Regions from separate parts of the Alteromonas sp. 4NS20-0143 genome, predicted to be linked through region 3. Evidence: predicted binding sites of a transcription regulator. Region 3 holds the regulator's gene; each other region holds the start of a gene.

Region 1 (8,204 bases), 260 kb from region 3:
CATAATAGTTCCTCACTACCTTTTTACCTCTCTATACGTTATCGGCCGCTGATACATTTTCTTTAGCCCAAATTAACGTAAAAAGGATAGTTTTCGTACGCCATTATTACAATTGTATCACGACTTTCTCTACGCTGGCGACTCTGGCTATAACGGTCTTTTTTGAGCTCGCATTGAGTACCTGAATATTATCGCCAACCACGCCATCTTGTTGCGCTATACCGGCGGTTTTTACTTTCATTTTGCCTGCTTCGGCAGAGATGGTAATACGATCGCCCTTGCATACAAAACAGAGCATATTTGCCTGGATAGCTTGTCCATTTGTGGCGCGGCGTTTCATACGTGCACCAACTAGCGTTTCAATGTTGGTAAACGTTGTATAGCGAAGACGTTTAATGTCTACACTCGCCATTTTCAAATTTGATGAGGTCAACACTGTGCCTGGGCTAACGGCGCCATAGGTCACCACAATATCTTTTGTCCTTGATACCTGACCACTAGTGAATAAATACCAATCATTATTTTGACAACTCACCCGCACAGAAATGTACGATTGACGAAGGGCTTCTTCTGAGGTGTGATACTGATAGCCCTCAGGGCATTCGGGAATATTTATCCTATCGTCTATTTTAACCATATCGACGTCGATGTTAGTATCCGCCGTGTTATCAGAGAGTTGCGATACTAGGTAGTCTTTAGCGCCATTTTCCACAACACGGTGTAAACTGTCTGTCGCAACACATGAAAATGACACTGCACTTGACATAATAAGCGCAATGGCGGCCAATGTTTTCTGTTGTCTTTTGCTATTCAATTTTTTCATTGTGACTTTTCGTGTTCAGTTCGTGAGTTATTGGCTATGCTTAGTAACAAGATGCGGGGTTACCACGACCGAGCTTTCCAATGTCAGTCGCTTTTGAGAGTTGCTTTTAAAAGTTTTAGGCGATACTGTCATTTTTCTGTCGTTTAACCTGCAAAAACCAAGTGATCTTGTCTATCTTATTTGATAACGCAATGTTCATGCCCAGAATTACCTAGAGGTGACTTATGTCGGGGATTTTAGATTCAGTTAACCAGCGCACGCAGCTTGTGGGGCAGAATCGTTTAGAATTATTATTGTTTAGGCTAAACGGACGTCAGCGCTTTGGCATAAACGTGTTTAAAGTTCGCGAAGTGCTTCAGTGCCCTCCGTTAACTTCCATGCCCAAGCTAAATCCTCTGGTACGGGGAATTGCCCATATACGTGGACAGACTATTTCCGTTATCGATTTAAGCATGGCGACGAAAGGCAGAAAAATAGAAGACTTGTCTAACGCCTTTATCGTAATTGCAGAATACAACCGCTCAGTGCAAGGTTTCTTAGTGGGCGCGGTAGAACGCATCATTAATACCAACTGGGACGCGATAATGCCGCCACCTCAGGGGACTGGGCGCGCAAGTTACCTCACCGCAGTAACTGAAGTTGAGAACGAACTCATTGAAATCCTCGATGTTGAAAAAATACTTAACGAAATTTCTCCACTGAATGCGGAAGTCAGCTCAGAAGTCGCTGAAGGGCTAACTACCGAAGGGCAAGAAAACAAAATTATCTTTATTGCGGATGACTCCACAGTCGCAAGAAATCAGGTTAAAAAGGCGCTGACTTCATTAGGTCTTGAGATTGAGCTCGCCAAAAATGGTCTTGAGGCGCTTAAGCGTTTAAAAGAAATTGCCGAAGAGTATGGCGATATTACTAAACGCGTTGGTGTTTTAGTTTCTGATATTGAAATGCCTGAAATGGATGGCTATACGTTAACTGCAGAAATCAAGAATACGCCTGAACTGCAAAAGCTTCATGTTGTCCTTCACACCTCGTTAAGCGGCGTATTCAATCAGGCTATGGTTCAGAAAGTGGGCGCCGATGACTTTATCGCAAAATTCCACCCTGACGAACTAGCGACCGCAGTGCAAAAATGGCTAATGACTGAATGCGAATAACGGAGCACCAAGGGATTGATTAATAAAGAGGTTTCGCCAGAGGGCTACCTAAAGTTTAGGCAGTTTTTAGAAAAGCAGTGTGGAATAGTGCTTGGCGAAAACAAGCAGTATTTAGTACGAAGTCGACTGGCGTCTTTGCTGTATAAATACAGCTATAGCTCTGCGGATGAATTGATCAACGTGGTTGTGCGCGGTCACGATCGCGGATTATTGCAAAGCGTGATCGATGCCATGACGACAAATGAAACCTTGTGGTTTCGCGATAACTACCCCTTTGATCTTCTCGTGAAAGATTTGCTTCCTGATTTGGCCAAAACCAACAGGAATATCAAAATTTGGAGTGCGGCTTGTTCCTCAGGTCAAGAACCCTACTCAATAGCAATGGCAATTTTAGAGTTTCAGCGACAGCGTCCTGGCATCTTGAGAGGAGGTGTTGATATTGTGGCGACAGATTTGTCATCTGAAATGCTGTCTAAGTGCGAGCTCGGTGTTTACGATGAACTGTCTCTAGCGCGAGGACTTTCTCCACAGCGCAGACAAACGTTTTTCCAGCAGCACGAAATGGGGCGAATGCAGATAAAGCCAGAAGTGCGTCGCATGGTGACGTTTAAAAGTTTTAACTTATTGTCGAGCTATGCCGCCCTCGGCCGGTTTGATATCGTGTTTTGCCGTAACGTACTCATTTATTTCTCTGCAGACGTGAAACAGCGGATACTGCAACAAATTGCCGGCCAGCTGCAGCCAAAAGGCGTTCTTTTCCTTGGCGCTTCTGAATCCATCAGTTCAGCCAGCGACACTTACTCTATGGTTAAATGCCAACCTGGCCTCTATTACCAAAAACGATAAAGTAGTATCAAAAAAGGTAGGGTAGTTGAAAGCTGAATTTTAAAGGCTTTTTTATTACCTGCTCCTCTTATTCCGCAAAATAACAAACGTCAAAATCCAAACTGGCACTCGCCTTGCTAACTATTTCACTAGAAGGTAATTAATATCTTTCTGATGGGACAACACGCATCAGAAGGTGGTGAAAAGTTAGGGGTCATAGTCAATGGCGATCAATCTAGATAAGTTAGTAGGGTTCCACGAATCAGCGCTTAAGATCCGCACTGAGCGGATGGAAGTCATCTCTGGCAATCTAGCGAACGCTAACACTCCTGGCTACAAAGCAAAAGACATCGACTTTAACAAAGCCATGCAGTCAGCCCTGAACGAAGGTGTTCAGGGTCAACACAAAAGCACTGGTGGATTAGTTCGTACCAATGAACGCCACCTAAGCGGCAATCCTTCGTCAGTCGCGGCAAATTTTGACATGCAATACCGTATCCCTACTCAACCTGATACGGGTGATGGCAATACTGTTGAAGTTCAGTCTGAAAGGAATCGCTTCCTAGATAACGGACTTCGCTACCAAGCGAGTTTGCAGTTCTTAAACGGAAAGATTAAAGGCATGAAAAAAGCACTAGGCTCTGGAGGGCAGTAGCAATGGGTTTATTTAACGTTATGCAGATATCAAGCACGGGTATGGAGGCGGAAAATGTTCGCCTTAACACCACGGCTAGTAATATCGCAAATGCAAATTCAGTGAGCAGCAGCTACGAAGAGACCTATCGTGCACGCCACCCCGTGTTTGCATCAGCATTGCAAGATGCAATGAACAGCCAGTCAAAAGGTGTGGGAGTTCAGGTTAAAGGTATCGTAGAAAGCGACGCGCCTTTACAAGTTGAGTATTCGCCCAACAACCCTATGGCTGATGCTGAAGGCTATATTTACAAGCCAAACGTGAATATCGTCGAAGAAATGGCGAACATGATGTCGGCATCTAAAGCTTACGAAACAAACGTTCAAGTGGCTGACACCACGAAGCGTATTTTCCGCCGAGTATTGCAATTAGGGCAAGGGCAATAATGCGCGGTTGGGTTAATGTGAGGACAAACCAGTGAACACAATTAATAACACCGGCTTAAATACCGACCTCTACTGGCAAGAGGAAACGGTGAAAATAGCTGACGGTACGGAGCAGCAGCTTTCACAAGAAGATTTCTTCTCGATGCTGACAGAGCAGCTTGCTAATCAGGATCCAACAAAGCCAGTAGACAACGACCAAATGGTCGCCCAAATGACATCGTTTACTATGGCTGATGGTATCTCTCAGCTAAACGAAAAGTTTGAAACGTTTGCGTCGTCAATGACGTCTAATCAGGCGCTTCAGGCTTCCAGCTTGATTGGTCAGAACGTGCTTGTTCAAGGCAACGTTGGTTTCAAAGGCAGCGACGGTGAAGGAATTTCTGGCGTCGTTGTAAATGAAGGCACTGTTCAGAATATGACGATAAGCATCGAAAACCAGTTTGGTGAAGTTGTCAAAACGATAGATGCTGGAACGCAAACTGCAGGAAACATCCAGTTTGATTGGGATGGGAAAGATCAGCAGGGCAACCTCATGCGAGCCGGTGAATATGTAATAAGCGCCACGGGCGAATTAAACGGCGAGGGTGTACAGCTGAACACAGCGGTCAATCGTCATGTAGGTAGCGTAAGCTTGGCTGGAAGCGGTCAAGGTGTCATTTTGAATTTGGATGGTGATGTCAGTATTAATCTTGACGACGTCATTCAAATCGGCAGTTAGTAGGAGAATTAATAATGTCTTTTAATATTGCACTGAGCGGTGTATCAGCCGCGCAAAAAGATTTGGATGTAACCGCCAATAACATTGCAAACGTCAACACTGTTGGCTTTAAAGAATCACGGGCAGAGTTTGGTGACGTGTACGCAGCATCATTACTTGCAGGTGGTAAAACCAAAGTGGGTGATGGTGTGCTTACCCAGGAAGTTGCTCAGCAATTTTCACAAGGTAGTCTTCAGTTCACCAATACATCACTGGATCTTGCGATAACGGGTAACGGCTTCTTTGCTACGGTCCCAGAAATAACTTCGCGAGATTTTTCATTCACTCGTGCAGGTCAATTTAAGCTGGACGACGATAATTTTGTTGTTAACAGCGCGGGCGATAACCTTCTTGGATTCCCAGTTAATAACGACGGAACAAGCGCTTCAGTTGCCTTGAGTACCACTGAACCTGTTCGTATTCCTGATTCATCGGGTTCACCTCAGCAGACGTCTGAAGTTGATATTCGAATGAACTTACCTGCGGGCGATGTGGGTCTAGATCCACAGGACTTTGACCCAGAAGATCCCCTTACCTACAACGCAGCAACGTCTGTAACAGTGTATGACTCGTTAGGTGATAGTCATGTAATGACGTATTACTTTATAAAGGACAATGCACCTACTGCAGATAATGAGTGGTATGTGGCAACAGCGGTTGATGATACGCTGGTGGACATGACCGATTCTACGGGTGCAGATACCGACCCAGCAACTGCGGTGAATTCCGTTGGCGGAAATACAGGTAATGCAGTATCTGCCTCCAAACTGCTGTTTTCACAAGGTGGTGATTTTAACGGAATGGAGACGCCAGATGGTCTCCCCACGTTAGACTTTAAGATGCAAACCGAAGCGTTGGGCGCTGGGATTCTTGCAAACGGTTCAGATCCAACCCAACAAATTAGCATCGATTTTAATCTAGATGTTAACAATGCAACGCCAAATGAACCCACTCAGTTTGCTTCCGCATTCGAGGTAACGTCATTAGAGCAAGATGGCTTGCCAGTAGGCCGTTTGACCGGTATTGATATCGGGCCGGATGGATTGGTAAGAGCAACTTTCTCAAACGGTACGTCTGAGCCCATTGTCCGCGTTGCGCTAGTTAGATTTTCTAATGAGCAAGGCCTAACGCAGGAAAGTGGTACTCAGTGGAAAGAAAGTATTCTTTCAGGCGAGGCTCTTGCGGGTGAGGCAACAACCGGAACCTACGGTGAAATAAACTCATCATCACTAGAACAAGCCAACGTAAACTTGACCACTGAGCTTATCGACATGATCATCGCTCAGCGTAATTTCCAGGCCAACTCTCGAGCTCTGGAAGTGAATAACTCACTTAACCAGACTATCTTGAATATCCGATAGGCGAAATGATTTAACGCGAAGTAGCTTAAAGTGGAAAAATAAAGCTAGCAAAATTAAAGCCGCAGATAGAATCTGCGGCTTTTTATTACTTAAAATCAGAACGTTAGTTATACATCCTCGCCCTAGTCAAAATCATCGCTCTAACTCCCACCATTCTGGCACTACCTTTGCAATCTTTGTATATGGTTTGAACAGAGTCAAAAGTCAGTCATGGATAAACTTCTCTATATTGCAGCAAGCGGTGCGTCTCAAGACCTTATGGCGACAGGTATTCGCTCGAATAACTTGGCCAACGCCCAAACGACAGGATTTAGAGCTCAGCTAGAGCAAGCACGAGCAATGCCGGCCTACGGCAAAGGTTTGCCTACCCGTGTTTTTTCAATGACTGAAAGCCCGTCTAATAACTATGAATCTGGCCCTATGATTAAAACTGACCGTGATTTAGATGTGGCAATTCAAGGAGACGGTTGGTTTGCTGTTCAGGGCGACGACGGTCAAGAGGCCTATTCACGCAACGGAAACTTTAAATTAAGCACCGACGGAATTTTGACAGATGTTAACGGTCGCGCAGTGTTAGGGGATAACGGTCCGCTATTTTTGCCAGTGCCTCTTGATAATCTGACCATTGCTGCGGACGGAACACTGTCGATGAGACAGGTTGGCGCACCGGCTAATGTCATCGAGACGGTTGGCAGGTTAAAGCTAGTAAGCCCTAACTACTCGGATATGGAGCGTGGCACTGATGGTTTATTTCATATGAAAGACCGCTCGGTGGCAGACCCATCAGCTAACGTAAAAGTGATGTCGGGCATGCTTGAGGGCTCTAACGTAAACGCCGTTGAAGAAATGGTAGATATGATAAGCCTTCAGCGTCACTACGAGCTACAGGTAAAAGTCATGAAGCAAGCGGAAGAGCTCGATACCCGCGGTAATATGATGTTAAGAATTTTGTAATAGCAGTTTTCAATTTTTGTTCAATATTTTTCTTTAATATTTTTCTTTAACAGCAATACGTATCGTCGTGTTGTTTGGAGGTTAACATGCATCCAGCATTGTGGATTAGTAAAACCGGATTAGATGCCGCTCAAACTGACGTGGCTGTGGTTTCTAACAACTTAGCGAATGCCTCAACGGTAGGTTTTAAGAAAGACCGCGCCGTATTTGAAGATTTACTCTATCAAAACATCAACCAACCAGGCGGCAGATCGTCTGCTGATACTGAGCTGCCGTCAGGTCTTATGCTTGGCTCTGGTTCAAAGGTTGTGTCTACACAAAAAGCCCATACACAAGGCAATCTGCTAACCACTGATAACGCGCTTGATTTGTCTATCCAAGGGCGCGGCTACTTCGAGATTTTACAGCCTGACGGCACTACTGCCTACAGCAGAAATGGTCAGTTTAGTTTAAATGATCAAGGTCAAATTGTGACCTCTGGCGCGGGTTATTTACTTCAGCCTCAGATAACCATACCACCTGATGCACAGCAAATAACCATCTCTCAAGATGGGCAAGTAAGCGTGAGTATCAGAGGGCAGGCTCAGCCTCAGCAGCTTGGTCAAATTAATATTGCCGACTTCGTTAACCCAACAGGCTTGCAGCCAATTGGTCAGAATTTGTATTCAGAAACGGTGTCTAGCGGGTTCCCTAACCGAGGTGTTCCAGGTCTTCAGGGCCTAGGAATGTTAGCGCAGGGCGCGCTGGAAACATCGAACGTTAACGTAACGGAAGAGCTCGTTAATTTGATTGAAAGTCAGCGACTTTACGAAATGAACTCCAAAGTTATCTCATCAGTTGACCAAATGCTGGGTCAAGTTATTCAGCAGCTGTAGGAGTGTTTACTATGCATCGTTTCGGTTATTTCTTTACTGCGCTAGTTGCTTTATCAGCAGTCACAGGTTGTCAGAGCACGCCTGATACACCGGTACAGGCAAACGATCCTTTTTATGCGCCAATTATTCCTGATTACCCCAGAGAAACGATCATTGAAGACGGTTCACTATTTCGCGGTCATTTAGCAAGAAGCCTTTATTCTGATGTCACTGCGCGTCAAGTGGGTGACATCATCACCGTTACGCTAAGCGAAAATACGGCGGCAACTAAGTCTGCAAACACGACTACATCAAGAGAAACCTCTGCCGAGCTTGACCCTATTATTGGGTTAGGTGGTAACGCGGTAAATATAGGTCGTGAATCCATACAGCTTG
Region 2 (8,204 bases), on a different contig from region 3:
TCGAGTTTTGCAAAGGCACGTTCCCTTCTGAATTGTCTCTCACTGGTCTAAAGATAGTAGTCGATTGCGCCCATGGCGCTACCTATCACATTGCGCCTAATGTACTGAGAGAGCTTGGCGCTACTGTCATTGAAATTGGCACCGCGCCAAATGGCTTGAATATTAACGATGAAGTTGGCGCGACGGCAATGGACGGCATTGTAGCAAAAGTTAAAGAAACTGGGGCTGACCTCGGATTTGCGCTAGACGGTGATGGTGATAGGCTCATGATGGTTGACCATCTAGGCAACGTTCTTGACGGCGATCAGATTGTTTATATCATCGCACGGGATGCGCTTAAAAATGGGCAGATGCAGGGCGGTGTAGTCGGTACACTTATGAGTAACCTTGGCTTAGAAAATGCGTTGAGTAAGCTTGGGGTTCCATTTGCTAGAAGCAATGTGGGCGATCGCTACGTCATGGAGCTTCTACAGCAAAAAGGCTGGTCTATTGGCGGAGAGAACTCAGGCCATATACTTAACTTGTCTATGTGCTCAACGGGCGATGGTATTGTCGCTGGCCTTCAAGTGCTCGCGGCTATGCTGCGCTCGCACATGGATTTACATGATTTAGCCAGTGGATTTGAAATGTACCCTCAAACCTTGGTTAATGTACGTTATACAAAGCAAGATATTGACTACCTTGCACATCAAGATGTACAAAATGCAAAACAGGAAGCTGAGGCAGCACTGGGTAAAACTGGCAGAGTATTACTGCGAAAAAGTGGTACTGAGCCTTTAATAAGAGTTATGGTTGAATCTAACGAAGAGCAAAAGTCCGAGAAATGGGCAGAGCATATTGCAGAAACTGTTCGTAATCTCGCCAATTGATTGGTGTGGCAGGAAATTTCGCTTTTTATACTTGTATCTTACGTTGTAAATAGTTAATATCACGCCCGCTAAAAGACAGGGCTAAGGTCGACATAGTGAGTAAAAAAATAAGACAGTCGCTAGTTGCTGGAAACTGGAAAATGAACGGAAGCGCTGCGCTAGTTGCTGACTTCAATGAGAAGCTCAAAACAGTGCAATGTGACGCAAATATAGTTGTTTGTTCACCGTCTACGCTGTTTCATCATTTTTCTGGCGATGCATTTTCTCTAGGTGCTCAAAATGTAAGCCACCTTGACAACGGTGCCCACACGGGTGAGTTGTCACTTGAGATGATTAAAGATGCCGGTTGCAGTTATGCAATCGTCGGTCACTCTGAGAGAAGGGAAGACCAGCAGGAATCAAACGACCTTGTCGCATCGAAGGCAAAGAAATGCGTTGAGGCAGGTGTTACGCCTATCATTTGTGTAGGTGAGTCCCTTGAAATTCGCGAAGCGGGTAACGTAGAGCAATTTGTAGGTGAGCAGCTAGATGCATTGACTTCAACGCTTTCGGTTGAAGAGCTGTCAAAATCTGTTATTGCTTATGAGCCGATTTGGGCCATAGGAACAGGAAAAACAGCAACGCCTGAACAGGCGCAAGAAGTACACGAGTTTATACGCGGTTACTTTAACAAAGTGGACGCAGATTTGGCTCACAGGCTCCCTATATTATATGGTGGAAGCGTGAAACCCGATAACGCTCAAACGTTGTTTTCACAAAAAGACGTAGACGGCGGTTTAATCGGTGGAGCCAGTTTAAAAGCTGAAGATTTTATTTCAATTTGCCAAGCGGCAAACTGACGAGGTATTTATGATATATGAAGTGCTTTTAGTAGCATATCTAGTTGTGGCGCTCTTATTGGTTGGGTTTGTACTAATCCAGCAAGGAAAAGGGGCGGACATGGGCGCTTCTTTTGGCTCAGGCGGCTCAAACACAGTGTTTGGCTCAGGCGGCTCTGGTAACTTTATGACGCGCACAACGTCAATTCTAGCAGGCTTGTTTTTCTTCATAAGCTTATCGCTAGGTGCGATGACAGCAAACCGTGAAAGCGCTGATGATGAGTGGAATAATTTAGACGTACCTGCAGCGGTTGAAGCACCGGTGGAAGTACCAGGTGATGCAGACGTGCCGGTAGTAGAAGACGAGCCAGCACAATCTGATATCCCAGTTTCTGACGAAACACAAAACGATGTGCCTGCAGTTGATAGCAGCGACACACCAGATTAAATAGTTTATTGCGGAAGTGGTGGAATTGGTAGACACGCCATCTTGAGGGGGTGGTGAGCGTAGCTCGTGCGGGTTCAAGTCCCGCTTTCCGCACCAATTTTAAAGGGCCGGCAGAAATGCTGGCCCTTTTTTTATTCTCTACATATACATTCGCCAAATCAAGAACCTACAAAAAGCGCCCATGTGTACTGGCCTTAAAGTATGCTTCGTTTATATATCGCTAACAAAGTAAAAAATAAGTGCAAAATAAAGTGTAATAACAGCATGGTTACCCTGTCTTGATGGGGCTAAGTCAGCTATTATTTTCCTAATATATCAAGGGTTGCTGCATTTTGTTTTGAAAGCTAGGGCAGCAACACGCCATAGAACGGCACAAACTCATTCTTTAGAGGCGTATTCGTGCATACAGGTCTTCGCCAATCATTGACTAGGCTTATCGCTATCGGGGCAACCATAGCGACGCTATTCGTGTTCATCGCGCTGTGGACGTCGTTTAGCACCTTAATAAAGAGTCACTTGGACAAGGAAGTATCCATTGCGGAAAGTGCTTTAGAGAAAGTATTAGTCGAACAAAAGAGTTTACTCAGCACCACGCTTGATGCCTTGACAGGTTCTGAAGCACTCAACGATGTTAAAACGCTCTCAGATGCCTCTTCATTCATAAACTCTCTCAACCGTGAAAGAGGCTCATCGAACATTGTGCATCTAGCGATTGTCAATCTAGATCACGTTGTTACCGCCTCTAGCTCCTCACTATTCAAAGCAGGTAAACAAGCTAAACAGAGCGTTGCAATGGCTGCCATGGGCTTAACGCACACCATTGCGGTGGTTGACGGGAAGCTGTCGTACCTCAGGTTTAAAACAATTCAAGCTAACGGTATCCGCTACTATTTACTTATCGCGAGGCATATTCAAGACGACGTGATTCAAAGCGTTGGTACATTTTCAAACGCATATATCAACATTATTGATAGTAATACCGGTGCAGTTTTGGCGTCTACGCTACCTGAACATACAAAAGGTGCGCGCCAGTCAATAGCCTCTCAAATCAGATGGCACGATATTACTTTTTTAGACACGGTTGAGTACATAGAGCACGCTGTCTCACTAGATTCCTTATCGATTGCGCCTGTAAAGATAACATTCTTTGTGGATGTTGCGGCACAGGTTGAAAGCTTTCGCTCAATACAGTTGACATTGTTTTCTCTCTATATTTTAGGCCTTTTTACCATCACTTTATTTGCTCTGATATGGATACGAAGGGTCACAATACCGATGAACTCCGTAATAGGGGCTATTAATAACATAGCGTCTGGGCGCTATAAAAATACGTTTGAGAAGACAGGGAATTTCCACGAAGTTGTTGCATTGGAAAATGCGGTTGATGGCATGCAGAAAAGTATATCTCAGCGCGAGGACAGTATTCGGTATCAGGCACAGCACGATGATTTAACAGGATTATTCAATCGCAATTATCTAGAACGTTATTTTGTAGAGCAAATGCGAGAGCCTAAGTGGGTACAAGTTATTGCTATCACCGTTATTGGCTTTCGAACTATTAACGACTTGTACGGCTACTCTAACGGTGACAATACATTGAAAACGTTAGCAAGGCGTTTGTTGCGCTGGCCGGGCACATCTGCGCGCTTAGCCGGCGGTGAGGTTATTTACGTCACCGATGAGCCCCTAAATGATAATCAACTTGAAACGTTAAAACATATTCTTGAACAGCCCGTTGAAAGTAACCTGATAACTATTCCTGTCAAAGTGGCTATGGCGGTATTATCGTGTCCTGAAGATGCACAGACTACGGAAGAGCTTTTCAGGAAGCTCAATATCGTGTCTGACAAAGCCATCCGAACAGGTGCTTGGTCAGTTCACTATAGTGCAGAGTTAGAGGCTAACTATAATAGACGTCTATCCATTACTACAGAGTTAAAGCGTGCTCTTGCAACTCAGCAAGATGAGCTATCTATGGTATATCAACCTAAGATAGACCTACGTTCGATGAAGGTATGCAGCATGGAAGCACTAATACGCTGGAATAACAGTAAATTAGGCCATGTTGCACCGGATGAATTTATTGCCATCGCTGAGCAGGCAGGTCTCATCGAGCAAGTGACTAAGTGGGTAATGCGCCAAACTATTTCAGATCTGGCCTATTTCAGAGAACAATATTACGACTTTACCATCGCGATGAATCTGTCAACACAAGACATACAGAACAAAGCTTTGCTCAATGAATTGGTTGCTTTTTTGACAGAGAAAGGGCTGTCACCTGCGTCACTTCAGCTTGAAATAACAGAAAGTGATTTAGTCTCTGATGCAACCCTTGCAGTAGAAAATCTATCATCGCTAAAAGCATTAGGGTTTCGTTTCGCTATCGATGATTTTGGTACAGGTTACTCTTCATTGGCTTATTTGAAAAATTTACCGGTTGAATCAATCAAAATAGATAAAAGTTTCATTTTGGCGCTCGCAACACAAGAAAACGATCAGCAAATCGTTCACACTATTTTAAGCTTAGCCAGCATATTCGACTTAAGGGTGGTTGCTGAAGGGGTGGAAAATGAAGAGTCTTTACGCATTTTAAAAGAATGGGGGTGCGACGAGGCCCAGGGGTACTTTATAAGCAGGCCTTTGAAGCGAGAAGACTTAGAAGTATGGCTGCTTAATTCGCCATTCAAAAAGTAAATTGAATAGGAATGCGCGCTTCTATATCGAATAAAAGGCGTTAATCACAATTATTATTACTTCTTGGTAATGCTGGAACGCATTGTGCTTTATTTAAGTGGTAACTACTAGGTACTAGGTGCTAGGTGCTAAGCGTTTAGTATGCTTTTACGGTTTAGTGTTTTTAAACTGATGAGTGAAAGCAATTTGAGCATTATGTGGTTTCATTGCTCACTAATTAGCTGCATATTTAGCTAAGCACATACCAAAGAACGAAATTAAGAACAAACAAGGACTTTATTATGGACATCATACGTGTACTACTATCAATTTTACTTCCTCCATTAGGTGTGTTTTTGCAAGTAGGCATCGGCGCCCACTTCTGGATAAACATACTGCTTACTATTCTTGGTTATTTCCCAGGTGTGATCCATGCGGTTTATATCATCGCGAAAAAATAGTGAAGATATAAAAGGCCGAACATAAAAAAGCCAGTGACAGAAATATGATTTCTGTCACTGGCTTTTTTATTACGTGTTTCTTACCAACGTTTCTACATTAACATCACTTGTTATATGTACGAAGGCATGTGCACTTAGAAGTGTGAGCTTAGGGGGCCGCACTTAGGTATAGATACTTACTAGCACCTAGCATTGCTGCAGATGATGAATTATAGCCAGTATGCAAAAACCCTCTATGTATGGCTTTAACGTCATACATAGAGGGTTTTTTCAGTGCTTGGCACTTGTATTAAATACTGTCGAATTACGACGCTAACTCTTGGTTCATTTCTTTCTTATAACCTGCCGCTAGTTCGGTCTTTTGGTGTTCATTAAGCACTCTTCCAGCTACATGAAAGAACTCTTGCTCTTCGTCAGCTAAATGGTGCTCAACTTTTTCTTGAAGCACTTTTAAGTGATGCAGCCATGCAGGTGAACTCATATCGGTATCGTCTAACTTTGCTATAAGCTCATCAATTTCATGATGCTCTGCAATTCCATGCCGTGTTAAATCTATCGTCGCGTCTTTCTCAAGAAGATGAGTATAAAAATGACGTTCCTCAGCAATAGCATGGCTCTCAAGCTGTTGTTTAAGTTCTTCGAAATATTCTTGACGGGCAGGGGTGTTACCGCTTGTCTCTGCAAGGATTTTAAGCAGTAGGCGTTGCTTTTCATGGTCTTGACGTAATGCTTCAAAGATTTTCACAGTTAGTTCCTCATTAATTAAATATTCAATTACTTATATAGTGTAATGCGATAACCATTCCATAATGCTGGGTTTTGTATCTCATTGAATGTTATGTAATTTTTTTTAAATTAAATCGGGCGCTTGATGTGGGCGTACAAAGATGAGCAGTTTTTACACTTTGTACGCCTAATCTTTCATAAGGAATTTTACGCTGTTGGTTTACACGCCTTGTGCAACAATGGCATCCGCTAATCTTCTAAACGCGGCGATGTTTGCGCCTTTCATATAGTTAATGTACCCGTCTCGATTAGCTAGCAATTTGGCTTCCTCAAGGCAGCGCTCATGAATACTTTGCATAATGGACTGTAGCTCTTCATCAAGAACGTGGGCACTACGTTGGCTAAACATCGCATTTTGCGACATTTCTAATCCAGAAAGGGCGACGCCACCTGCGTTGGATGCTTTACCAGGTACATAAGCAATATTTTTGCCAATGAACGCTTCTTGTGCTTCTATACTGCAAGGCATATTTGCCCCTTCTAGCACCATAGTACATCCATTTTTCAATAGCTCTTTTGCGTCAGCTTCGTGAAGCTCATTTTGTGTTGCGCAAGGTAGAGCGATATCACATTTAATATGCCAAGGAGTTTTCTTTTCAAACCACACTCCAGCGCCTCTTTTTTCAAGATCGACTAAGATATTGTCTGATGTGGTGTGTTGTTTGATAGCCCACGTGATGTCAGCTTCGCTGAAGCCTTCGTCGCAAAAAAGCAGCCCGCGACTGTTTGACAGTGTGACAACACAAGCGCCTTTTTGAATGGCTTTTTGCGCAGCGTGCAGGGCAACATTACCAGCACCAGAAACAACCACGCGCTTGTTTTTGAGCTCGGTGTTGTTAGCCTCGCACACCGACTCAGTAAAGTAGATAAGGCCAAACCCTGTTGCTTCAGTTCTTACATAGCTTCCACCAAATTCAAGGCCTTTTCCCGTGAGTACGCCTTCAAACTTGTTGTTTAATCGGCGATACTCACCGTACATGTAGCCAATTTCCCTTGCTCCAACGTTAATGTCGCCCGCAGGTATATCGGTATTGGCACCAATATGACGTTGAAGCTCTCGCATAAATGCCTGGCAAAAAAGCATAATGTCACGGTCGCTTCTACCTTTAGGGTTAAAATCTGAGCCTCCCTTACCACCGCCCATTGGCAGGCCCGTTAATGCGTTTTTGAAGCATTGCTCGAAAGCTAAAAATTTAAGCACTGAAAGGTTCACGGTTGGATGAAATCTCAATCCTCCCTTGTACGGGCCCATTGCGCCATTATGCTGTACGCGCCAGCCTTGATTAACTTCTACGTTCCCTTGCGAACTTACCCAAGAAACAGTGAAATAGATAACACGCTCAGGTAAACACAGGCGGCGAACGACGTCTGCTTGTTTGTAAGCGCTATTGGCATTGTAAATTGGAATGATATCTTCTAGTACTTCATGAACAGCCTGAAGATATTCTTTTTCGTTTTCAAATTTTGTATTTAAAAAACCGTAAATTTCATCAAAGTTACTGACGTCTGACATGTGGATATTTATTCCTTGTTTTCTATATTGGTAAGCACAGTGAGGCTTCTAGGGGAGGTGGTTATCGACAGGGTGTCTGCCTGATAGATTTCACCATCTACTGCATATGACACTGTGCTATCGAAAGTCAGTGTGACTGTTTTAGCTTGCGCATGACGAATATTCTCTGAATGACGCTTGCTTTCGCTGGGGCTCAGTATTAATTCGGCCAATGACAACAATTGCTTATCAGGTGTGGTTTGGGGTATCAACCACGTCAGGTCAAGTTTTCCATCAGTAATGTCTGGTGGCTCATCACCTTGAGCTAGCGCCGTTGACATAGGGGCAGCATTGGCCACCACAAAACTGGGTGTCGTTAACGTCTCTTCGTCATCATCGTCGGTTTGAATGCGAAATTTTATATTTTGATTGTTACTGATAGCGCTCCAAAGGCCTTTGAGATAGGCAAATTGACCGCCTTCATTTTTTTCATCTCTATCTGCGGATGAAATCATTTGTTCCTCAAAACCAACGGCAGCAACGAGTAGCATGATGTTGTCATTACAGCTCGCCGTATCGATAGACAGTGTTTTACCTTCGATAATAATGTCGCAGGCGATATCAATTGGCATTACCTTGCTCATATAGCCGTGAAGC
Region 3 (8,204 bases):
GTGAACTTCCCGCCTTATTGGTCATCTCACTTATCGCCATCGCATTTATGTTTGATGGCGAACTAAAATCTTATGAAGGTGTGATTCTGCTCGGTTTGTTTATCTTCGTGCTGGCAATGATGGCGTGGTTGTCACTGCAAGTTGATAAAGAAGACCCATTGATTGCAGAAACTGCTGATGAAATTCCAAAAGGCGTGTCTAACACCGCCGCTCTCATTTGGATTGGTCTGGGGTTAATTGTATTGCCCCTCAGCGCTCACTTTTTGGTTAATTCAGCCGTCGAAATAGCCCGATACATGGGGCTTTCTGATTTGGTTATTGGACTAACAATTATTGCGTTTGGCACCAGCCTTCCAGAGCTGGCTGCGAGTATTGCTGGGGTCTTAAAAGGCGAGGATGACCTGGCGCTAGGTAATATTATTGGTTCTAACATTTTTAATTTGCTTGCGGTGCTGGGTCTGCCTGGCCTTATCGCACCTGGGCTTCTCGACCCAGACGTACACAATAGAGATATGTACGTCATGTTGGGTTTAACATTGCTACTATTTCTGTTTAGTTTTGACTTAATTGGCAAACGTAAAATATCCCGCACAAATGGTGCAATACTTTTAGCCTGCTTCATAGGCTATCAATTTTGGCTGTTCGGATGATGACTAATAAACAAAACGACTACATTACCTCTGCAAAACGTGTCATCGACATTGAGGCTCGTGCAATTAGCAATTTAGCACAGCGACTGGACGAGAGTTTTGTTGCTGCCTGCGAAATGCTTTACGCCTGCTCTGGCAAGGTGGTAGTTAGCGGTATGGGCAAGTCGGGGCATATTGGCAATAAGATAGCCGCCACGTTGGCAAGCACAGGCACCCCAGCCTTTTTCATGCACCCAGGTGAAGCGAATCATGGCGACTTGGGAATGCTCAGTAAAAATGATGTGCTTTTGGCTATTTCAAATTCAGGCGAAACCGGCGAGTTGGTGAATTTACTGCCGGTTGTAAAGCGCCTTGGCGTTAAAGTCATCGCCATGACCAACAGTATTTCCAGTACGCTAGGTCAGTACGCCGATGTAGTACTGAACATCAGTGTGGAACAGGAAGCCTGCTCATTAGGGTTAGCGCCAACTACAAGCACTACCGCTACATTAGTGATGGGCGACGCTTTATCGGTGGCATTACTCGACAAGAAAGGATTTACCTCCGACGACTTTGCGCTATCACACCCAGGGGGCTCCCTTGGGCGAAAACTACTGTTAAAAGTCAGTGATATTATGTTGACCGGCAGTGATATTCCGCTAATAGAACCGACAGCAACTGTTGCCCAAGCGCTTCTTGAGATATCGCAAAAAGGCTTAGGCATGACCGGTATTGTGAATGAATCCGGTAAGCTAACGGGCGTATTCACCGACGGCGACCTTCGCCGTATCCTCGATGCTAGGGTCGACCTTCATGAGGCAACGGTGAGTGACGTAATGACCCAAGGCGGCAAAACAACCACAGCCGACCAACTCGCCGTTGAAGCTCTCAATGTTATGGAGAGTTTTAAAATAAGTGCACTCATGGTGCTTGACGATAATGACCATCCAGTCGGCGCGTTTAATATGCATATGCTATTAAAAGCAGGAGTGCTGTAAATGAACAAGAAACCAGATATGACAACCACGCTGTACACCGAACTCAATACGGACCTATTTGATGCACTAGCCAATATTAAACTGTTGGTGTGTGATGTTGACGGTGTTTTTTCAGACGGACGGATTTATCTTGGAAATAACGGTGAGGAATTAAAAGCCTTTCACACTCGCGACGGGTACGGCGTTAAAGCACTTGTCAGTCATAACATTGATGTTGCGGTGATTACCGGTAGACGCTCAGCCATCGTTGAAAACAGAATGAAGGCGTTACATGTAGCGCATATTATTCAAGGCGAAGAGAACAAGTTCGACGCGTTAAAACAGCTTATGGACCGCCTTGAACTATCACCTGAACACGTTGCCGTTGTTGGTGATGATATGCCTGATACCGGCATGTTTAAACATGCGAGCGTTAAAATAGCCGTTGCCGACGCACACCCCTTCGTCGTAAAACAAGCAAATTGGATCACAACCCTACCGGGCGGTTTTGGGGCAGTGAGAGAGATAAGTGACACGATTTTGCAGGCGCAAGGCGTAAGCAATGACATTTTCGGGGCCAGCGTGTGAATCAATTTGGTTTCAACCGACTTGGCGTCAGTATTTCAGCGCTATTTATTTTAGCCATGCTGATGTACATTCCTACCTGGATGGAAGAAGACCCAGTATTAGAAACGTCTGAAGGACTGGATGCATTAAAGCCTGCTTATAAAGCTAAAAACTTAACCACAACCCTTTATAACAATGAAGGGCAACTGAATCATAAAGTGTTCGCTTCTTCCATGGAGCATTACGACCAGCTTGGCTTTGTTTCTTTCGACCGGCCGAACTACACTCTCTATACGAATGATGCAGGTTCACCTTGGGTCGTGACAGCGCAAGAGGGAACCTTGTATAACAATGAATTAATACAATTAGAAAACAATGTGACAATTGAAAACCAAAGTCAGGACGACTTTGTGAAGTCAATTACCACTGAATACATTCAAATTAATTTGGATAACAAGCAGATGACGTCAGATCAACCCGTAGAAATACGCGGCATGCAATATGTTATTCAAAGTAACGGATTCAACGCAAACCTGCGCACCCAAAAATATGAGCTTATCGACCATGTACAAACTACGTATTCTCCTAGCAACTAGTGCGCTGCTAGTGCTTTGCACTAGCCCGGCATTAGGCAATGAAAATGATTTTACGCTGCCTATCGAGATTGGCTCTAACTCTCAGTTCATTGATGGTAAAAATAAGACAGCGCTATATAAAGATAACGTACTTATTACCCAAGGCTCGCTTACTATCGAGGCTGACGAAGTTGAAGTTATTGCATCCCAAGGAAGCGGCCGAGAGATTTTTGTTGCTCGTGGAAACCCAGCCAGCTATTCGCAAGAGCTTGAAGACGGTAACCCTGTTTCTGCAAGGGCGAACGAGATACGCTATGAAGTGGCTAAGCGTACTATTTCCCTTACCGGAAACGCAGAACTAAAACAGGACACCAGCCAAGTTAAAGGCAACAGCATTACTTTTGATATGATCACAGAACAACTGCTAGCCACAGGCGGCGCTGGTGATGCTAGTGGGCGCGTTACTACCGTATTTACGCCTGAGTCTATTCGCAAAGCGAAAGACGAGAGCAGCGAGGATAATGACGGTAGCAACGGTGACGGCAACAATGGTAACGGCGACAACGACGGTAAAGGCGAGCAGTAACAATGGCAACTCTTAGTGCAAAGAACCTTGCTAAAGCATATAAATCACGACAGGTAGTGGTTGATGTTAGCCTGTCAGTCTCTACCGGGCAAATTGTCGGGTTATTGGGGCCTAACGGCGCGGGAAAAACCACGACCTTTTATATGATTGTAGGGTTGGTTCCCTCAGACAAAGGCCAAATATCTATTGATGATAATGAATTAACTCATCAGCCTATGCATGAGCGTGCAAGAGGCGGTATTGGCTATTTACCACAGGAAGCGTCCATCTTTCGAAAGCTAACTGTGCATGAAAATATTATGGCGATTTTACAAACCAGAAAGGATTTAAATTCACAGCAGCAGGAAGAAGAAGCCGATGCGCTACTTGATGAATTTAATATCAACCATATACGTAATAGTATGGGTATGAGTCTTTCCGGTGGAGAACGTCGCCGAGTAGAGATAGCACGAGCATTAGCAGCAAAACCTGAATTTATTTTGCTTGATGAACCTTTTGCTGGTGTTGATCCCATATCAGTTAATGATATAAAGAAGATAATACAGCACTTGCGCGACAGAGGGTTGGGTATACTCATTACCGACCACAACGTGCGGGAAACATTGGATGTCTGTGAAAAGGCGTACATCGTAAGTCATGGTGAACTTATTGCGCAAGGAACGGCGGAACAGGTTTTAAGTAATCAAAAAGTAAGGGATGTATACCTAGGCGAACAATTCAGGCTATAGTTATTGTGTGTAACCTAATTGTCATTTTTCATAAGCGCTCAGGTATATTCACTCAAGAGCATTAAAATAAGATATAGATGAAACCATCTTTACAGTTAAAATTTAGTCAACAACTAACGATGACTCCACAGCTGCAACAGGCAATCAAGCTGCTGCAGCTGTCTACACTCGATCTTCAACAGGAGATTCAAGAGGCCCTCGACTCAAACCCTCTACTAGAAGTAGAAGAAGGTAATGACGAGCCTCAGGCAGAAAAAAACAACATGGACAATGACGATAGCCAAATCGAAGCTACCGCGTCAGCGTCCAGCGACACTCTAGAGTCGGGTGATGCTCTAGAAAAGAACGACTTACCCGATGAACTGCCAATTGATAGCACCTGGGACGAATATTACTCAGCCTCTTCAGCACCTGCGCCTGGCCCGTCAAATAACGATGATGACCACGTTTTCCAAGGCGAAACCACTGACGACATTCAAACTCACCTGCTTTGGCAAATGCGTTTAACCCCTTTTTCTGATGTTGACAGAGCTATCGCCGTTGCCATTATCGACTCGATTGACGAGTCAGGTTATTTAACCGCTACGCTAGATGAGATATTAGAAGCGGTAAACTTCGAAGATATCGAAACCGAAAATATTGAAGAAGAAATCGAATTAGATGAAGTTGAGTGTGTACTGAAACGCATTCAGATGTTTGACCCTATCGGCTCTGGCTCTCGCTCTCCGCAAGAGTGTCTGTTGGTGCAACTGCGCCAGTTTGCTGACGACACACCTTGGTTAGATGAAGCAAGAAGACTGATTGAGGACTACTCAGACCTTCTCAGTAGCAAAGATTATAGAACCCTCATGCGTAAAAGCCGTTTGAAGGAAGATGAACTTCGCGAGGCCATGCGTTTACTTCAAACCTTGAATCCTCGCCCAGGTAGTGCTTTAGTTACTAAAGAGCCTGAGTACGTTATTCCAGATGTATCGGTGGCGAAGAAGAACGGTCGCTGGACTGTTGAACTCAACCCCGACAGCTTGCCTAAGCTTGGTGTAAATCAGCAATACGCAGCAATGAGTCGAAAAGCGAAAAACAGCAGTGACTCTCAGTTCATTCGTTCTCATATGCAAGAAGCTAAATGGTTTATAAAGAGTTTAGAGTCTAGAAACGATACTTTAATGAAAGTGGCTAACTGTATCGTTCAACAGCAAATGGGATTTTTTGAGCACGGACCAGAAATGATGAAACCAATGGTGCTCAATGATGTCGCAGAAATGGTGGATATGCACGAATCCACAATATCGCGAGTAACGACTCAGAAGTATATGCATACGCCGCGCGGTATTTACGAATTGAAGTATTTCTTTTCTAGCCATGTGGCAACTGAGTCTGGCGGCGAGTGTTCGTCAACGGCCATTCGTGCATTAATAAAGAAATTGGTAGCAGCAGAAACGCCAAGCAAACCATTAAGCGATAGCAAAATTGCTTTATTGTTGGCAGAGCAAGGCATAAAAGTCGCTCGGCGGACAATAGCAAAATACCGGGAGTCTTTATCGATACCCCCGTCTAACCAACGCAAAAGCCTTATCTAAAGGCGTTATATTAAAAGGAAGACGAAATATGCAAATCAACCTAACTGGTCATCATGTGGAAATCACCGATTCTTTGCGTAATTATGTCGATACGAAGTTTAGTAAACTTGAGCGTCACTTTGATCACATTTCTAATGTGCATGTCATCCTGAACGTAGAAAAAATAAACCAAAAAGCAGAAGCTACGATGCACTTAAGTGGTGCCGAAGTATTTGCATCCTCAGAAAATACCGATATGTATGCGGCGATTGACAGCATGGTTGATAAACTCGACAGGCAGGTGATCAAGCATAAGGAAAAACTGAAAAAGCATTAATAGATAATTAAGCATGGATATTAAAGCCATCGTAAGCCTGGACCGCACCGAGTGTGCGGTTCAGTGCAATAGCAAGAAGCGAATATTAGAAATCATTTCCGATATTGCTGCCCAAGACAATGCCAGCATTGACCAAGTCACCGTGTTGAATAGTCTTCTATCTAGAGAGCGGATGGGCAGTACAGGAATAGGTAACGGTATAGCGCTCCCTCATGGTCGTTTAGCGGGTTTAGAACACGTTATGGCCATTATTGTAACCTGCATTCCAGCGATTAACTTTGACGCCCTCGATGAAAAACCTGTCGATATATTTTTTGCACTGCTTGTGCCTGAAGAACAGACAGAGGGACATTTACAAACGTTAGCGACAGTGGCTGGTAAGCTCAGCGACAAAGACACTGTCAAAGCGATACGAAGAGCCAAAACCAACGAAGATATTGTTTCAGCACTTGGCATGTAAAGACAGTTTCAAAAGATACATTGACGTTTTCGTCATTTTTTTGTTTAGGGAGAAATATCGGTGAAGCTGATCATTATCAGTGGTCGTTCAGGCTCAGGAAAGTCGGTGGCATTAAGAGCACTGGAAGATTTGGGCTACTATTGTGTCGATAACATTCCCGTCAATTTGCTACCAACGCTCACCCATACTGTTGTGGATGAATACGATCAAGTAGCGGTGAGTATCGACGTACGCAATTTACCAAAGAATCCTAACGATTTGGTAGAAATATTAGACTACCTTCCCTCCTCTTGGTCGATGACGATTGTTTACATTGACGCCAGTGACGACGTGTTAGTAAAGCGCTTTAGTGAAACTAGACGTTTACACCCTTTAGCAAAATTAAATAAATCGCTCTCTGAGGCCATAAAGGCAGAATCAACGTTGCTTGGGCCTATTGTTGAGCGTGCTGACCTCTACTTAGACACAGATAAGCTCACTATACATCAGCTGGCCGAAATTATTCGCGAGCGGATTTTAGGTAAAAAGAGTTCTCGTTTGGTATTGGTGTTTGAATCTTTTGGCTTTAAGCACGGCATACCGAAAGACGCCGACTATGTATTTGACGCTCGTTTCTTACCGAACCCTCACTGGGAGCCTGATTTGCGGCATTTGACGGGTTTAGATGCACCTGTAGAAGTATTTCTTGGCTCACAACCTGTGGTAACTAAGTTTGTATGGCAAATCCAAAATTTAATTACTACATGGCTGCCTCATCTCGAGCGAAATAATAGAAGTTATGTCACGGTAGCCATTGGTTGTACGGGTGGTCAGCACCGGTCTGTCTATATTGCGCAGACGTTGTCAAAAACATTCGGTGAAATTCATCCGGATGTGCAGATACGCCACAGAGAGCTAAATTAACCACTCGCAATAATAAAAAAGAGCGTAAATACTAGTGACTATTGAGAAAACACTCACCATCGTCAATAAACTTGGCCTTCATGCAAGAGCGGCAACCCAACTGGTGCAGCTTGCTAATCAGTTTGATGCCAAAATAATTCTTGAAAAAGGCGATAAACAGGCCGACGCAAGCAGTGTGCTTGGATTGATGATGCTTGAAAGCCATCAAGGTGAGCAGGTTAACGTGATTGTTGAAGGCGATGATGCAGAGGACGCCTTAGCTGCTATTGAAACACTCATTGAAGGACGCTTTAACGAAGACGAGTAACCTCGTAGGCCCTCCCATAGGCCAGCTCTCCTCTGGCCACTGGCTAAGCGTTTATATAACGTCTTATATAAGCGCTTATGTACGCTCTTATGTAAACGCTTATATCACTGATGATATAACTGCCGACAAGACAGCCAACATAACCGCTGACACGTAAAAACTCATTCTAAAACAATGTATTTATCATGACACTGCTAGGGTAAATACGCTATTCTATAAGCTCAATCTATTTGGTCATTGTCTACGGCGTGAAATACGCTTTCTTTGGGCACACTCTTGGTTAGGAATTGCTTTTCATGGCAGAAGCTCTCGTTTCTAAATATGTACAAACTCAATTGCGAACGCTCAACAATGCGCTGAGTAACGGCCAGTTTGTGTCGGTTAGAAAGCTCCTTCTTGAACTTCCGCCTTCCGACGTAGCCCACATTTTAGAGTCTAGCCCTAGCCGCACTCGTGACGAGCTATGGGAGTTGATTGACGGCGACTTTCACGGCGATATTTTAGAAGAACTGTCCGACGATGTTCGCAACGGCATAATTACTAAAATGCTGCCTGCAAACGTGGTGGACGCTCTTGAGG
Region 4 (8,204 bases), on a different contig from region 3:
GATGAAATGAAGTCGATGGTGATGAATGTGGTGGGCCAGCACTTCCGCCCTGAGTTTATAAACCGTGTTGATGACATTGTTGTATTTCATCCCTTGGGCAAAGAGCAGATAAAGGCGATTGCAAAAATACAGCTTGCATCATTAAGAGCGAGGCTTGCAGAGAAAGGGTATAAGCTCACCCTTACTGGCCGCGCAATGGACAAGCTAGCCGAAGCAGGTTTCGACCCTATCTTTGGGGCAAGGCCGCTTAAACGGGCGATTCAAATTCAAATAGAAAACCCGTTAGCGCAGCAATTGCTTTCAGGAGAGTTAGAGCCAGAGTCTACGGTTAAGATAGATGCCAACGATGAGAAATTGTTTATTGTGAATGAATAGGTAGCCGAATTTTTATTGAGTTAATGCTTTAAAAAAAACAGCTAAGCTAGCGCGGTAAACAACGAGCGGGTGTTGGTTAAACACCCGCTTTTTTGTGTCTGTATTTAATGGGCATCTTTGTGCTGAGGCGGTAGTATAGGAATTCATAAACAATGAAAGTGAAAAAAGAGCGGCAGTGAAAATAAACAGTATTATTGAACAGTTTCAAGGTGCGTTAGGTGATGACAGCGTGTCTGTAAACAGTAAAGTTACCGAGCACTACAGGACGGGCTGGCGTTCAGGCGGCGGTGATGCTATCGCTGTTCTTTTCCCTAAAACGCTTATGGAATATTGGGAAGCCCTTACAATTTGCGTAGCCGAAAAGTGCATTATTATCATGCAAGCGGCAAACACGGGGCTTACCGAAGGGTCTACGCCAAGTGGCAGTGATTACGATAGACCTGTAGTCGTCATCAACACATTAGCGATGAACGATATCGTTCTCATTAATAATGGTCAGCAAGCCATCAGCTTTCCTGGTGCGACTCTACACAAGCTTGAAAAGAAATTAGCACCATTGGGGCGGGCGCCACACTCTGTCATTGGCTCTTCATGTTTAGGAGCCTCAATAGTTGGGGGAATAGCCAATAATTCAGGCGGTGCACTGGTTAAGCGCGGTCCTGCGTATACTGAGCTATCGCTTTACGCCCATGTAGATAACAATGGCAAACTGGGGCTGGTCAATCATCTGGGCATTGAATTGGGTGACACGCCAGAAGACATAATTGCAAACCTTTCATCGGGCAATTTTGCGAAAGATAAAATACGGACTGATAAAAAAGCATCGGCCAGTGATTATGAAGAGATAGTACGAAATACTCACGCCGATACGCCTAGCCGCTTTAACGCAGACCCATCTCGTTTATTCGAGGCCAGCGGCTGCGCTGGCAAAATAGCCATTTTCGCTGTTGTTGTTGATACTTTTGAAGTACCTCAAGAAGAGCAAACCTTCTATATTGGCACTAATGATCCGTCGGTGTTAACGCAAATCAGACGGGACATGTTAGCTCAGTTCTCGCAACTTCCCGAAGTGGGGGAGTATTTGCATAGGGACATGTTCAACATTGCAGAAAAGTATGGAAAAGACACCTGCCTGTGTATTCATCACTTAGGTACAGCAGCACTTCCCAAATTATTTGCCGCTAAAGGCCGCATTGATGCGTTGCTTCGTCGTTCAACAGTGTTTCCTAACCTTTTAACCGACAAAGCAATGCAGCTGGCGGGTGGTCTTTTTCCTCAGTTTTTACCTAATTCTTTAACCCAATTTCGAGACCAGTACGAACACCATCTTATTCTTAAAATGAGTAATCAAGGAATAGAGGAAGCGAAGCGGTACTTAGGTAATCTTTTCGATACAGAGAAGAGAGAAGGCGCATTTATTATTTGCAATAAAGAGGAAGCGTCGAAAGCTTTCTTGTTGCGATTTGCTGCTGCAGGCGCAGCCATGCGTTATCAAACTCTTAACGAAGATAACGTAGGAGAAGTATTAGCCCTTGATATTGCACTTAGGCGCAACGATGAAAACTGGCTAGAAAGCTTACCTGAGCATATAAGTCGGCATATCGATAAAGCCTTATACTACGGTCACTTTTTTTGCCATGTCTTCCACCAAGACTATGTACTGAAAAAGGGGGCCGATGCTCAGCAGGTTAAGGCTGACATGCTAGCGCTGCTCGATAATCGCGGAGCAAAGTACCCAGCTGAGCATAATGTAGGGCATCTATATGGTGCAGAGGCTACATTACAACGCTTTTATCAAGAATTAGACCCCACCAATACGTTTAACCCGGGGATTGGCAAAATGGAAAAACACGCCCGTAACTGCGCATGTTGCGGGTAGTGTTTGTTATATGTTTGTATTGAATCAGGTAGCTCTTAATAGAAATTTGTTAAGCCAAGCCAAGCCAAGCCAAGCCAAGCCAAGACAAGCCAAAGCGCTAAAGCGAGAGCTGAAAAGCGCGTAATCAGCGTTCTATTATAAGCTCTCTAACAGTGCCTTGGCTTTAGGGCGCATGAAAAATGGGCGCTCTACATTTACCGCATATTCCAACTCCTTTTTCGCTTCATCAATACGACCTAACTTGGCAAGGGTAAACCCAAGGTGATAGCGAATGTTTGGATCCTTTGCGTCTCTAGCAAAAGCGTCTCGCAACATTTGTAAGCTTTGTTCATAATCACCCCGCAGTGCTTTTATATGGCCGTAGGTATTTAAAATGCTTGCTGAGTTTGGTTGTAGTTCATAGGCTTTTTGCGCATAGTTTCTCGCGGTCACCAGCGACGCTTCTATACTCATTATCGCTAATCGATTGTAAGCTTCAGCTGGGTTTAAAAGGTTAGGCTCTTTGACGAGTTCTTCATAGAGAGCCGTTGACTCCTCAAAATCACGAATAAAAAACAGATACTGCGCTAGTAAATTTTTGGCTAGTAGATTGTTAGTGTTTTCTTCGACCATTTTACGGGCCGTGTTTAGAAAAACTTCGACAAACTGTTCGTTAAGAGCATAGTTATAAATAGCGATAAACGCTTGGGCAAAACTTGGATCAATTGCTAATGCGCGCTTATAGGCGTTAACTGCGGACTCGCTTTTGCCCAGGTTAGCATTAAGCCTACCCGTTAAGAAATGATAGACCGGACTCTGTTGCTGTTCCTTCGAAATATTGGCAAGTAATCGTTTTGCTTTATCATTGCTTTGCAAATCTAACAATAAACTGGCGTAGCGTAGGGTCACAAATGTATTGCTATTGGCAATTTCATAGGCTCTTGCCATAGCAGCCTCTGCTGCCTCGTTATTACCTATGGCTCGAACCTGCTCCATGTAAGTGATTAACTTACCGGCATCGTCGTTGATAAAGTTGCGGACAATACTTAGTGTTTTCTCTGCATCAGCTCGCTCGTTGGTTTGTATTTGTAAGGCTGCCTTGCGAAGAAGGTAGTCAGCGTTATCAAAGTCGTCTTTTAGCAGAAGATCTAAATGATACAGCGCACTTTTGGTGTCGCCTTGTTGCTGATATAAAGATGAAACTCGTTCTCTTGCCGCCATGTTTGATGGTGATAGCGTAAGAATATCGAGATAAATTTGTTTAGCGTTATCTAACTCACCTTCTTTTGACAGGTTAAATGCCTTTAGCATCAATGTTTCATTGTGCTGAGGGGATAGCGTCAATAGCTCTTCGATAAGCTCATTAGACTGCTCGACATTGCCTAATCTACTCTGCGTGGCGGCTAAATTGAATTTCGCTGGGAATAACGTGGGGTTTTGTTCCAGCGCTTTTTCAATATTGGTTTTTGCTTCTTCCAGAAGTCCCTGACGGATTAAAATGCCGGCCTTCAAGTTATACACTTCCGCTTCATCCGGAAATAGGGTACCAAGGAGTTCTGCGCCACTAAGAGCTTTCTCGAATTTTTCGGCTTGTAAGTTCATTAGTGAGTAGGTAAATAAGAAGCCCGCGTTGTCACGGTACGCGGGTAGATTGTCTTCTAATATAGAAAGCGCTTCTTCTCGTTTGCCCCTTGCGGCCATCAGCTTAATTTTGAAAAGCTGTAACTTGCCTTCGTTAGGGTATTTATATTCTAAGTTTTGCAGTAAACGTTCTGCTTTAAACGCTTTGTTTTGGCTAATAAATAGATTGCCAAGCATAAGCGCTGAATCGGGGTCTTCCATAAGCGCTTCCTGATGGCGTTCAAGAAGTAGTAGCGCTTGCTTATCCTGCTGCGTGGCCATATAAACCTGACTTAGCATCAACACTGCTTGCAGATCGTCAGGTTCTTTTTGCAGGTAAGTGGTGAAATCCTTAGCTGCGGTTTCCATATTGTTATTGAAAAAGTTAGTCAGCCCACTGATATACAGCAGCATTGGCTGTGAGGTAATAAGGTCTGGGTCTAACTGCGCCATAAACTCATTGAGCTCTTTTAGCTTTTCATTGTCTATTGCTTGCTTATTGTCTCTGCTTTGCAGCCAGCTATTGAGCAAAATAGCAAGAGGATCATTCGGTGTATCTTCGATAATCTCGTCAACAAACAGTTTAGCGGTGTCGTAGTCTTTAGCTTCTAAATAAAGATCTACAAGATTACGCAAAGCAATTGGATCGTCTCGATTAAAGGTTAATGCTTTCTGTAAGTGTGCAGTTGCCGCATCCTTGTCGCCCTGACGATAAGCGAGTTGGCCTTTCAATCGCCACGTTATCGCATTCTCTGGCTCTGCATTCATCGCTCTGTTGATAAGCGTCGACGCCTTCGTTAAATCTTCGTTTTGTAGAGCAATGGAGGCTAAACCGTTTATCGCAGGCACAAAGTTGGGGACGCGAGATAACAATGCGTTGTAATCTTTAAGCGCACAAGCTTCATCCTCTAAACGAATGCAAGCCGTGGCGCGAATAAGCAGCCATTCTTGTTCAGAGTCACCAGAGAGCTTGTCAAGTTCGCTAAAATCGACGATATCTTGGTATTTGTTCAAAAACAGCCAGGTATTTCCTAGGGGCTCAGCGACTAAATTGATATCGGCCCCCATCTCTAATGCTTCAACAAACTCTATTTCTGCAGCGGTAAGGTAACCATTAATAAGTAGGATTTCTCCCATCAGAATTTTAGCGGCTAAATTTTCAGGGTCTTTTTGTAGGCTATTTTTAAGATGTATATAGGCTTCGTCATATTCACTTTGATTGAACGCAGTTAACGCCTTTTCGTAATCTTCTGATGTTGTGGCAAAACCGTTCACTGTTAAAAAAGAGGTGGCGATGACAGAGAAGAGAGCGCGTTTAACAAAGCGCTTTTTATTATTAAACAAGTTCATAGTTACCTTTGGGTTTGCCTTACTCAAGCATAAAAATAGCATAAAAAAAGGTGGCCTAAGCCACCTTTTAAAGATACGTGTTTTTTAACTGTTTTAAAACAATTAAGCGCGACGTTTGCGTCTGTAAAGCACTAAACCAAGACCTAAGCTCATTAATGCAAGAGCACCTGGTTCGCTAACGTCTGTTGTGGTAGTAGGAGTGTTATCTACAGAAAATTCAAGTGCAGATAATTTAAACCCAGAACCAGATATATCAGTTTCGCTTGTTGTCGGGTCAAAGAAAGTGTTATACGCACCCACCAACCAATATTTGGCTTCAGTGAACGTAGTAGGGTAGGTTACCGAGTAATTTCCTTTACCATTTGTACTTGATGATATTTTAGTATGGAACACAGACGTGATTGCATCTGAACTCGCAATGTCCGTCCAAGTTGTCTGTTTCGAACTAGTGCCTTTAAAGATATCTGCGCTATCGAAACCGACGACAGTAAGTTGGTTTTCGTTTCCTGCACCCGTTAAGTATTTGAACGATGTGTCTGTAAGAGTCACATTTTCACTAAAAGAGAAAAGGACCATATCAAAGTCAAACTTTATGTCGCTTTGATTGTTATCAATTGTATGCCAGTCGTCCAAACCATTACCGTGGTCTTTGTTCCTCATCGCGTAACCAAAGTCCGCCCCTGAGTAATCAAGCCCGTTTTGCTGAATCACTCTGTCGTCACCATCATCATCAGACCAATTGGTATCTGCCCAGGTTGAATAGGAGACAAATATGTCTGAGCCATTAACTTGAATCGAACTTGAGTTCGCGTCAATCGATCTGTGTACACCCTGACCTATCATGTCGTAGCGATATTCTTCGATGTGTGAGTCTGTGGCTGACACAAGTGTTGGAGAGCTTAGCAGAATCCCTGCTATTAATACTGAATTCAATTTATTCATTGATGAAACTACCCTGATGGTGGAGCAAAATTTTTATACTACTATGCATTGATAAGCATATTCTGTGCCAGGGCGTATATTGCTGAATATATTAGCTTTAATTAATTTTAGGAAATATTGCGTAAAAAAAACTGACAAGTCGGACCTGCCAGCTTCATCCTAAAGTCTAAATGCGGGATGCCTTGCGTTTTCTACGCCACATAACAAGCAATCCTGATCCTAAGAGCAGTCCCGCTGCACTGGGTTCACTTACGGCTGTGGTTTCAGTAGTGGAAGGGGAGTCATTAACAGAAAAGCCTACGCCGGTGAGCTTAAACGCATCATCGTAAGAGTTACCGCCAATATCTCCAAACACTGTGTTGTAAGCACCGACTAGCCAATACTTAGCGGAGGCACTTAACCCAAATTCTGACGTGTATTTGAAATGTGAGTCGGTAGTATCATATTTTATAATGTCATACGATGACGAAACAGCGTTGCTGACAATATCGCCCCAAGTGTTCGACCCAGAAGATAATGTATCTATATTGTCGAGAGCAGCAACTGATACTTGTGAATCATTTTGATTGTACACCCAAGAATAACTTGCTCCCGTAAGTGATACCGCTTCGTCGAATGAAAACAGAATAAAGTCAAAATCTTGCCAATTTCCGTTTTTCGTATTGATATTGTCGATTGCGTGATCTGGAGAGTTTCTTGACGATTCCCAGTCGCTATTCGTTACACCATATCCATAGTAATTAGAAATTTTATAGCTATCTGCACCTACAACAATGTCATCGTTATATCCATAGGTATCAGACCATCCACTAATAGCGATATTAACTCCGCCAATGGAAATTTTAGACGAGGACGCATCAGTACTTTCAACCATACCGTGATCCACTAAATTGTAAACATTCTCACCTAGAGGAGAATTACATTCACTTGAAGCCTCTTTTGACGTCATATTGCAATGTGAATAGTTTTTGTTGTTGTGATTTCCTGCCATTGCAGCATTTATTGCCAGCAGGCCGGTCGTGAGGATAGACATCTTTATTATCGAACTTAACCGCATTTCAATTTTCCTATATAAATTGAGAGGGACAAGTTCTCTCTGCGCTTTGCGCGAGGAACTTCAACATGGTTCGGTAATGGTAGATGTATCAAGATGATTGTTCGGTATGCGTTCGCATACTCTGTTATCTGCAATTTAATCGCCTGCGATTTCTCTATTCCTATGCGCGGCGTGATATATATGAAATAATTAACAAATAAGTAAGCTAAATTATGAGGACCTATGTCTGAACAAAAGCGTAAAGGGATATACTTACTTCCCAATTTACTAACTACTGCGGGTCTGTTTTCGGGCTTCTTTGCGGTTGTTTCATCAATGAATGGTCGATTCGAGGCTGCAGCGGTCGCTATCTTTATTGCCATGATATTTGACGGTTTAGATGGCCGAGTAGCAAGAATGACAAACACGCAAAGCGATTTTGGAGCCGAATATGACTCTATGGCTGATATGGTGTCATTCGGTATGGCGCCAGCATTAGTTGCTTACAATTGGGGGTTAACTGAATTAGGAAAACTAGGTTGGCTTGCCGCATTTGTCTATGTCGCTGGTGCTGCCTTAAGACTAGCGCGATTTAATACGCAGGTGGGTATTGCAGATAAACGGTTTTTCCAAGGCTTAGCAAGTCCAGCAGCGGCTGCGGTAGTATCGGGCTTGGTATGGGTTGGTGTTGAATACGACGTGGTCGGTACAGACTATGGTCTTGTTGTTGCAGCCGTTACCGGTCTGGCTGGGTTATTAATGGTGAGTAACTTTAAATATAACTCGTTCAAAGAAGTGAATTGGCACGGCAAAGTACCTTTCGTTGCATTATTGTTAGTGCTGCTTATATTTGTTGTTGTGGCAACAGAGCCAGCGTTGGTTCTCTTTATAGTGTTTGCGCTTTATGCGCTCGCTGGTCCAATCAATACATTTAGAACGGTAGATAAAGTTACCTTGGATGATGTTGTTGGAGACCATGAAGAAGATGCCGACTTTAAAAATGAGTCTAGCAATACGAATACT

What was found. Region 3 encodes sigma-54, which starts transcription at its own class of promoters, with help from an activator protein. Its sites were predicted from a motif close to GTTGGCACGNNNNTNGNNT; they were not measured.
Region 1: flgB (flagellar basal body rod protein FlgB) is a predicted target of sigma-54. The motif match lies at 2,924-2,942, and genes of this name have one in related genera.
Region 2: AC27HD_RS01570 (hemerythrin domain-containing protein) is a predicted target of sigma-54. The motif match lies at 6,060-6,078, and genes of this name have one in related genera.
Region 4: xdp1 (exosortase-dependent surface protein XDP1) is a predicted target of sigma-54. The motif match lies at 6,199-6,217, and genes of this name have one in related genera.

Annotation. Positions count from the first base shown of each region.
Region 1 covers NZ_BAAJLR010000002.1:391,813-400,016, reverse strand. Annotated here, with positions in the region: gene flgM (flagellar biosynthesis anti-sigma factor FlgM) at 1-3, opposite strand, end outside; gene flgA (flagellar basal body P-ring formation chaperone FlgA) at 107-823, opposite strand; gene AC27HD_RS05500 (chemotaxis protein CheV) at 1,048-1,977, shown strand; gene AC27HD_RS05495 (CheR family methyltransferase) at 1,993-2,823, shown strand; gene flgB (flagellar basal body rod protein FlgB) at 3,026-3,457, shown strand; gene flgC (flagellar basal body rod protein FlgC) at 3,460-3,882, shown strand; gene AC27HD_RS05480 (flagellar hook assembly protein FlgD) at 3,914-4,600, shown strand; gene flgE (flagellar hook protein FlgE) at 4,615-6,000, shown strand; gene flgF (flagellar basal-body rod protein FlgF) at 6,211-6,954, shown strand; gene flgG (flagellar basal-body rod protein FlgG) at 7,041-7,829, shown strand; gene flgH (flagellar basal body L-ring protein FlgH) at 7,841-8,204, shown strand, end outside.
Region 2 covers NZ_BAAJLR010000001.1:371,985-380,188, forward strand. Annotated here, with positions in the region: gene glmM (phosphoglucosamine mutase) at 1-869, shown strand, start outside; gene tpiA (triose-phosphate isomerase) at 965-1,708, shown strand; gene secG (preprotein translocase subunit SecG) at 1,719-2,135, shown strand; tRNA gene AC27HD_RS01555 (tRNA-Leu) at 2,146-2,231, shown strand; gene AC27HD_RS01560 (putative bifunctional diguanylate cyclase/phosphodiesterase) at 2,535-4,829, shown strand; gene AC27HD_RS01565 (YqaE/Pmp3 family membrane protein) at 5,111-5,269, shown strand; gene AC27HD_RS01570 (hemerythrin domain-containing protein) at 5,574-6,014, opposite strand; gene gdhA (NADP-specific glutamate dehydrogenase) at 6,216-7,568, opposite strand; gene AC27HD_RS01580 (diacylglycerol kinase family protein) at 7,577-8,204, opposite strand, start outside.
Region 3 covers NZ_BAAJLR010000002.1:652,812-661,015, forward strand. Annotated here, with positions in the region: gene AC27HD_RS06560 (calcium/sodium antiporter) at 1-650, shown strand, start outside; gene AC27HD_RS06565 (KpsF/GutQ family sugar-phosphate isomerase) at 650-1,627, shown strand; gene kdsC (3-deoxy-manno-octulosonate-8-phosphatase KdsC) at 1,646-2,194, shown strand; gene lptC (LPS export ABC transporter periplasmic protein LptC) at 2,191-2,769, shown strand; gene lptA (lipopolysaccharide transport periplasmic protein LptA) at 2,738-3,334, shown strand; gene lptB (LPS export ABC transporter ATP-binding protein) at 3,337-4,062, shown strand; gene AC27HD_RS06590 (RNA polymerase factor sigma-54) at 4,140-5,639, shown strand; gene hpf (ribosome hibernation promoting factor) at 5,668-5,955, shown strand; gene ptsN (PTS IIA-like nitrogen regulatory protein PtsN) at 5,969-6,415, shown strand; gene rapZ (RNase adapter RapZ) at 6,476-7,318, shown strand; gene AC27HD_RS06610 (HPr family phosphocarrier protein) at 7,353-7,625, shown strand; gene mgtE (magnesium transporter) at 7,922-8,204, shown strand, end outside.
Region 4 covers NZ_BAAJLR010000003.1:436-8,639, reverse strand. Annotated here, with positions in the region: gene clpB (ATP-dependent chaperone ClpB) at 1-375, shown strand, start outside; gene dld (D-lactate dehydrogenase) at 566-2,254, shown strand; gene prsT (XrtA/PEP-CTERM system TPR-repeat protein PrsT) at 2,390-5,203, opposite strand; gene xdp1 (exosortase-dependent surface protein XDP1) at 5,306-6,145, opposite strand; gene xdp1 (exosortase-dependent surface protein XDP1) at 6,312-7,202, opposite strand; gene pssA (CDP-diacylglycerol--serine O-phosphatidyltransferase) at 7,425-8,204, shown strand, end outside.